2 regions of the Streptomyces sp. NBC_01216 genome follow, and region 2 is predicted to be linked to the other one. Evidence: riboswitches for the same ligand, from Rfam matches in the RefSeq annotation. Region 2 holds a riboswitch; the other holds the start of a gene.

Region 1 (3,403 bases), 4.3 Mb from region 2:
GAGGCAGACGGTGCGCTGGTGGTCGCCGTTCGCGCGGTGGTAGGCGCGGACGGCGAGCAGACCGGCCAGCTCGCCCTGCGAGCCGGCGTTGGGCTGGATCGAGACCTTGTCGTAGCCGGTGACCTCGGCGAGGCGCTCCTCGAGTTCGGTGATGAGCGTGAGGTAGCCCTGCGCCTGCTCCACCGGGGCGAAGGGATGGATCTGGCCGAATTCGGGCCAGGTCACGGGCTCCATCTCGGTGGTCGCGTTCAGCTTCATGGTGCAGGAGCCGAGCGGGATCATGCCGCGGTCGAGCGCGTAGTCGCGGTCGGCGAGCTTGCGCAGGTAGCGCAGCATCGACGTCTCGGAGCGGTGGGCGTGGAAGACCGGGTGGGTCAGGTACGCGTCGGAGCGCAGCAGGCCGGCGGGCAGGGTGTCCTCGACAGCGGCGTCCAGCGCCTCGATGTCGGCCTCGACGCCGAAGGCGGACCAGACGGCGGCGAGCTGGGCGCGGCCGGTGGTCTCGTCGCAGGAGATCGAGACCTGTCCGGCGTCGACCCGGTGGAGGTTGACCCCCGCCGCGCGGGCGGCGGCCAGGACCTCGTCGGCCCTGCCGGGGACCCGGACGGTCACGGTGTCGAAGAACGCGTCGGTGACGACCTCGACCCCGCCGTCCCTGAGGCCCTGGGCGAGGATCGTGGCGTAGCTGTGGGTGCGCCGCGCGATCTGCCTGAGGCCGTCCGGGCCGTGGTAGACGGCGTACATGCCGGCCATGACGGCGAGCAGCACCTGCGCGGTGCAGATGTTGCTGGTCGCCTTCTCGCGGCGGATGTGCTGCTCGCGGGTCTGCAGGGCCAGGCGGTAGGCGCGGTTGCCGTCGGCGTCGACGGAGACGCCGACGAGACGGCCCGGCAGCGACCGGGCGTGCTTGTCCTGGACGGCCATGTAGCCGGCGTGCGGGCCGCCGAATCCCATGGGCACGCCGAAGCGCTGGGTGGTACCGACGGCGATGTCGGCGCCGAGCTCGCCGGGCGAGGTGAGCAGGGTGAGCGCGAGCAGGTCGGCGGCGACGGTGACGACCGCGCCGAGCTCATGGGCCTGGTCGACGACGGCCCTGATGTCGCGCACCGCGCCGGAGGCCCCGGGGTACTGCAGGAGCACGCCGAACACGCCGCGCTCGGCGATCTCCGAGGGGATGCCCTCGCTCAGGTCGGCGACGACGACCTCGACACCGGTCGGCTCCGCACGTGTCTCGATGACGGCGATCGTCTGCGGGAGTGCGTCGGCGTCGATCAGGTAGACGCCGTTCTTGACCTTGCCGACCCGGCGCGACAGGGCCATCGCCTCGGCGGCGGCGGTGCCCTCGTCGAGGAGGGAGGCGCCGGAGGTGGGCAGACCGGTCAGGTCGGCGACCATGGTCTGGAAGTTGAGCAGCGCCTCCAGGCGGCCCTGCGAGATCTCCGGCTGGTACGGCGTGTACGCGGTGTACCAGGCGGGGTTCTCCATCACGTTCCGGAGGATCACCGGCGGCGTGAAGGTGCCGTAGTAGCCCAGACCGATCATCGGGGCCAGAACCTGGTTGCGGTCGGCGAGGGTGCGCAGCTCGGCGAGCACCTCGGCCTCGGTGCGGGCGGCGGGCAGGGCGAGCGCCTGGGTGTTCTTGATCACGTCCGGCACCGCGGCGTCGGTCAGCTCGTCGAGGGAGCCGTAGCCGACCTGCGCGAGCATCTTGGCGCGGGCTTCGGCGTCGGGCCCGATGTGCCGCTGCTCGAACGGGATGCCCTGTTCGAGCACGGAGAGCGGAATGCGGTTGGCGGTCATGTACGGAGGCCTCCTGGTCGTCACGACCTGCGAGGGGCACCTCGGCGTGGGTGCCCGGACGGCCTCCCCCTCTGTCATCTCAACCTGAGAGTTTCACCGGCATGCCGAAGGAGCACGCCGGCTTTCACCGTCGGTGAGAGCGGCCGGTCCACGCTGCGACCACCGCCCTGCTTTCCAGAGTGACCTCGTCCGTGCGGTACGTGGGCCTGAGAGATTCCGGGGAGGATTTGCTCCTTCGGCGCCTCCGAAAGGTTTCTCCGAAGGACTCTCCCGCACGGGGTCAGCAGCCACAGCCAGCCTACCAGCGAGGTTCCGTTCCCTGTCGCTCAAGTGGCCGACATCCCAGATGTGCACTTTCGTAGTCCTTGTAGAGCAGTTGCGACCCGTTGGAGGGACCGTGCAGACCGACATCGATCCGCGCAGCCTGATCGGCCGCAAGGCGTTCGACCGCGACGGGCACAAGATCGGGACGGTGGACGAGGTGTACCTGGACGACGCGACCGGGGTCCCCGAATGGGCGGCTGTCCGCACGGGCCTGTTCAGCCGGGACGCGTTCGTCCCTCTGGAGCCCAGCGAACTGGTCGACGACGGCCTGCACATCCCCTTCGAGCGGTCGCTCATCAAGGACGCCCCGGACTTCGGCGTGGGCAGGCACCTCTCCCCCGAGCAGGAACTCCAGCTCTATCGCCACTACGACATCGTGCTGCCGCCCCCGCCACCGGACCGCGACTTCGGCCGCCTGGCGGGTCAGGGCGATTCCTGACCCACGCCGTCCGAGGACGCGTCTGGCCGTGGGATGTCTCCGGCCTCCCCCGGCACCGTGCCGGTCCGCCGCTCCCACCCTGTGGGCCCGCCGGCCACCAACGGGAGTGGATCGGCCGGTTCCAGATCGGGATCGTCGACGGGGAAGGTGCGGACCCGGCCCGGAGCCGAGCCGGGCTCCTCGAAGCGCACGGTGACCCGTCCGACGCCGCTGCCCTGCACCCAGCCGGCCCCGTGGGCGGCATGCCGTACGTCGAGCCCGGGGGCCCAGTCAGGCGCCGCGGCCGAGGGTTCCGGCCCGGCCGCGGGCGACTCCCGTTCCGTCGCCGGCCCGTCCGCCGCCTCCCGGCCGGTGCCGGCCGGACCCGCCTCGTCCGCACGGGCCTCGGCCTGGGCGAAGAGGTCCTCCTGCGTGTAGTCGGCGAGGCCGCTCACCCCGACGCCGAGCAGTCGCACCCCGCCCGTGGTGTCCACCGCCTCCAGCAGACGCCCCGCCGCCTCCCGGACCACCATCGGGTCGTCCGTCGGGCCGCGCAGGGTCTCCGACCGGGTCAGCGTGGAGAAGTCGTAGCGCCGCACCTTGAGCACGATCGTCCGCCCGGAGTGGCCGGAGCCGCGCAGCCGGCCCACACACCGCTCGGCCAGCCGCTCGACCTCGGTCCGGATGCGTACCCGATCGTGCAGGTCGACGTCGAAGGTGTCCTCCACGGAGACCGACTTCGCGTCCCTCTCCGCCACGACGGGCCGGTCGTCATGTCCCTGCGCCATCCGGTACAGCGAGGTCCCGTGCGCTCGCCCGAGCAGGCGTACCAGCTCGTCCTCGCCCGCCTCCGCGAGGTCG
Region 2 (3,403 bases):
GAATCGATCCCTAAGGGGTCTCAGTTCCCGGCGGAGAACTCGGCGTACTCGGCGGCGGAGAGCAGGTCCTTCGGCTCCTCGGCGACGCGTACCTTGAACAGCCAGCCACCCTCGAACGGTGCGGTGTTCACCAGGGACGGGTCGTCCACGACGTCCTGGTTGGCGGCGACGACCTCGCCGGTGACCGGGGAGTACAGATCGCTGACCGACTTCGTCGACTCCAGCTCGCCGCAGGTCTCGCCCGCGGTGACCGTGTCGCCGACCTCGGGAAGCTGGGCGTAGACGACGTCACCGAGCGCGTTGGCGGCGAACTCCGTGATGCCGACCGTCGCGACGCCGTCCTCGACGTCCGACAGCCACTCGTGCTCCTTGGTGTAACGCAGCTGCTGGGGGTTGCTCATGACCTGATTCTCCTGGATCGGGGGAGTGCTGATGAACGTGGGTCTTGCCACGTGAGACGCGAGCCGAGACGGACCCGGGCGCCGACGGCCCGGGGAAACGTCACTTCCGGCGCTTGTAGAACGGCAGGGCGACGACCTCGTACGGCTCGTGGGTGCCGCGGATGTCCACACCTACACCCTGGGTGCCGGCCTCGGCGTGCGCCGCGTCCACGTAGGCCATGGCGATCGGCTTTCCGAGGGTCGGGGACGGGGCCCCCGAGGTGACCTCGCCGACGACCACGCCGTCGGCGACGACCGGCATGCCCGCCCGCGGGACCCGGCGGCCCTCGGCGATCAGGCCGACCAGCTTGCGCGGCGGGCTGCCGGCGGCGCGCTCGGCGGCGGCCTCCAGCGCCTCGCGACCGACGAAGGCACCGCCGTTCGTCGTCTTCTCGAACTTCACGACTCGGCCGAGACCGGCGTCGAAGGGGGTGAGCGCGGTGGTCAGCTCGTGCCCGTACAGCGGCATGCCCGCCTCCAGACGCAGCGTGTCACGGCAGGACAGCCCGCACGGGATCAGGCCGACCGGGGCGCCCGCCTCGGTCAGCGCCTTCCACACGCCCTCGGCGTGCTCGGGCTTCAGGAACAGCTCGAAGCCGTCCTCGCCGGTGTAGCCCGTCCGGGCGATCAGGGCGGGGACCCCGGCGACCGTGCCGGGCAGGCCGGCGTAGTACTTCAGACCGTCCAGGTCGGCGTCGGTGAGCGACTTCAGGATGCCGGGGGACTCCGGGCCCTGGACGGCGATCAGGGCGTACGCGTCACGGTCGTCGCGCACCTCGGCGTCGAAGCCGGCCGCGCGCTCCGTGAGGGCGTCGAGGACGGTCTGGGCGTTGGAGGCGTTGGCGACGACCAGGTACTCGGCCGGTGCCTCCCGCTCCTGCAGCCGGTACACGATCAGGTCGTCGAGGATGCCGCCGTCCTCCCGGCAGATCATCGTGTAGCGGGCACGGCCGGGACCCACGGTCGAGATGTTGCCGACCAGCGCGTGGTCGAGCAGCTCGACGGCCTGCGGGCCGGTCACCGTGATCTCGCCCATGTGGGAGAGGTCGAAGAGGCCGGCCCTGGTGCGGACGGCGTTGTGCTCGTCGCGCTCGCTGGCGTAGCGCAGCGGCATGTCCCAGCCGGCGAAGTCGGTCATGGTCGCGCCCAGCGAACGATGCACGGCATCGAGGGCGGTCAGGCGGGGGGTGTTGCTCATGGGGTGGCTCCCAAGTCCCAGGAGGGCGTGCAGGGCACGACGTGCATGACGGATGAGGACGATCCTCCCCATCTGTCATGGAACCTGAGAGGTTCACCGAGGGCATCCCCGGTTTGCACCTTGGGTGGAACCGCACCGGGGCTGCCGGGGCGGTTCGCTTTTCAGATCTGCCTCATCCACGCGGTACGGGGCCTGAGAGATTCAAGGGAGGGTCTTGCTCCTTCGGCGCCCGGACTGCTACAGCAGTGCTACAGCCTGTCCAGGACTCTCCCGCGCGGATTCGAGCGGCCGGTATGAGGTTGTGTGCGCTTGGCGCGCACATCATTGCACGCGGGATCTGATCGGCAAATCGCTTGTGCCGCATTACCGTCTCTTTACACTTCTTGAGGCGAGGCCCTTCGCAGGGGCCCGACGGGGGGAGAAGCGATGACGTTCCAGCGGACCGGTGCCTACGCGGCCGAGGCGGGACTGCCGGGCGGCCGGGCCAGGGCCAGGACCCGCAAGGCCACCGCGGCCGTGCCCCTGCTGCGTGACCTCCGCGAACGCGAGGGTCGCGGGCCCCGGGTCCTGACCTTCACCACCGGCGACGTGGTGGTGGTATCCGGGCTGCCCGGCAGCGGCAAGTCGACCCTGATGGCACGCGCGGCAGAGGGCCGGGGCGTCGACTCGCAGAACGCCCGGGAACGCTGGGAGGCCCGCGTCCCGCGGCTCCTGCCCTACGCCGTCTACCGGCCGCTGGTACGGATCGCCCACTACGCCGGGCTCCGTCGCGACCTGCGCTCCGGCCGCAGCGTCATCGTCCACGACTGCGGTACCCAGACCTGGGTGCGGGCCTGGCTCGCCCGGGAGGCGCGCCGGCGGGGCCGCGCCCTGCACCTGGTGATGCTCGACGTCACCCCCGAGGCGGCCCGCGAGGGACAGCGCGAGCGGGGCCGCGGGGTCTCCGGCTACGCCTTCGCCCGGCACCGCCGCGCCATCGGCCGCCTGCTGCGTGCCGTGGAGTCCGGCCGCCTGCCCCGGGGCTGCGCCTCGGCGACCCTCCTCGACCGTGACGCGGCCGGCGCCCTGCGCAGGATCGACTTCCGTGACGCCGGCTGACCACCGAGGCGCCGCGCACGAGGAGGCGGAAGGCGGTCGACGGGGGGCCCAGTGGGGGTTGCAGGGCCGAGCGGACGGCCGTGCCGGACGTCACGGACCGGCATACTCCGTGCGTATCTGGCCACGGTGGCGCCAGGGCAGCGTTAGGGTTCTGCCCCGAGGGCGCGTGACGACAGCGTGCGAGAAGGGGAACCGAGAACCGTGGACGTTACGTGGCCGGGCAACGAGCTCGAAGAGGTGCTGGCCGCCTCGCTGGGCAACCCCGCGGCCGGGGGCCGGCTCGTCGAGGTACTCGGACGGAGTTCCGTCTGGGTGCCGCTGCCCAACGGCGGCGGCCCCGACAGCACCGAGCTCGACCTGCCCACCATGGAGATCGACGGTTTCCCGTACGTCCCCGTGTTCAGTTCCGAGCAGCAGTTCCTCGCCTGCGTCGGCAGCCACATGTCCTTCACGGTCGCCCCCGCCCGGGACTTCGCCCGCGGCCTGCCCCCGCAGCTCGGCATCGCCGTGAACCCCGGCGGCACCGTCGGCGCTCCGCTGCCCGCGCCGGCCGTGGCCGAATTGTGCCGGGTCGGCCGTACCGTGCTGGACGGGCCCGCGACCGGCGGCCGGGTCCGGCTCTTCGAACCCGACTGGCAGGACGACCCGGTCGACTTCCTCTCCGTCG

What was found. A riboswitch is a leader RNA that binds a small molecule or an ion and turns the genes downstream of it on or off. The one in region 2 is predicted to bind glycine.
Region 1: another riboswitch for glycine. It lies ahead of gcvP (aminomethyl-transferring glycine dehydrogenase); the one in region 2 lies ahead of gcvT (glycine cleavage system aminomethyltransferase GcvT).

Annotation. Positions count from the first base shown of each region.
Region 1 is NZ_CP108677.1:6,304,135-6,307,537, reverse strand. Features, by position in the region: gene gcvP (aminomethyl-transferring glycine dehydrogenase) at 1-1,800, opposite strand, end outside; glycine riboswitch at 1,985-2,083, opposite strand; gene OG393_RS28365 (PRC-barrel domain-containing protein) at 2,147-2,563, shown strand; gene OG393_RS28360 (DNA polymerase IV) at 2,548-3,403, opposite strand, start outside.
Region 2 is NZ_CP108677.1:2,018,014-2,021,416, reverse strand. Features, by position in the region: gene gcvH (glycine cleavage system protein GcvH) at 21-401, opposite strand; gene gcvT (glycine cleavage system aminomethyltransferase GcvT) at 502-1,638, opposite strand; glycine riboswitch at 1,810-1,921, opposite strand; gene OG393_RS08465 (AAA family ATPase) at 2,065-2,736, shown strand; gene OG393_RS08460 (enhanced serine sensitivity protein SseB) at 2,938-3,403, shown strand, end outside.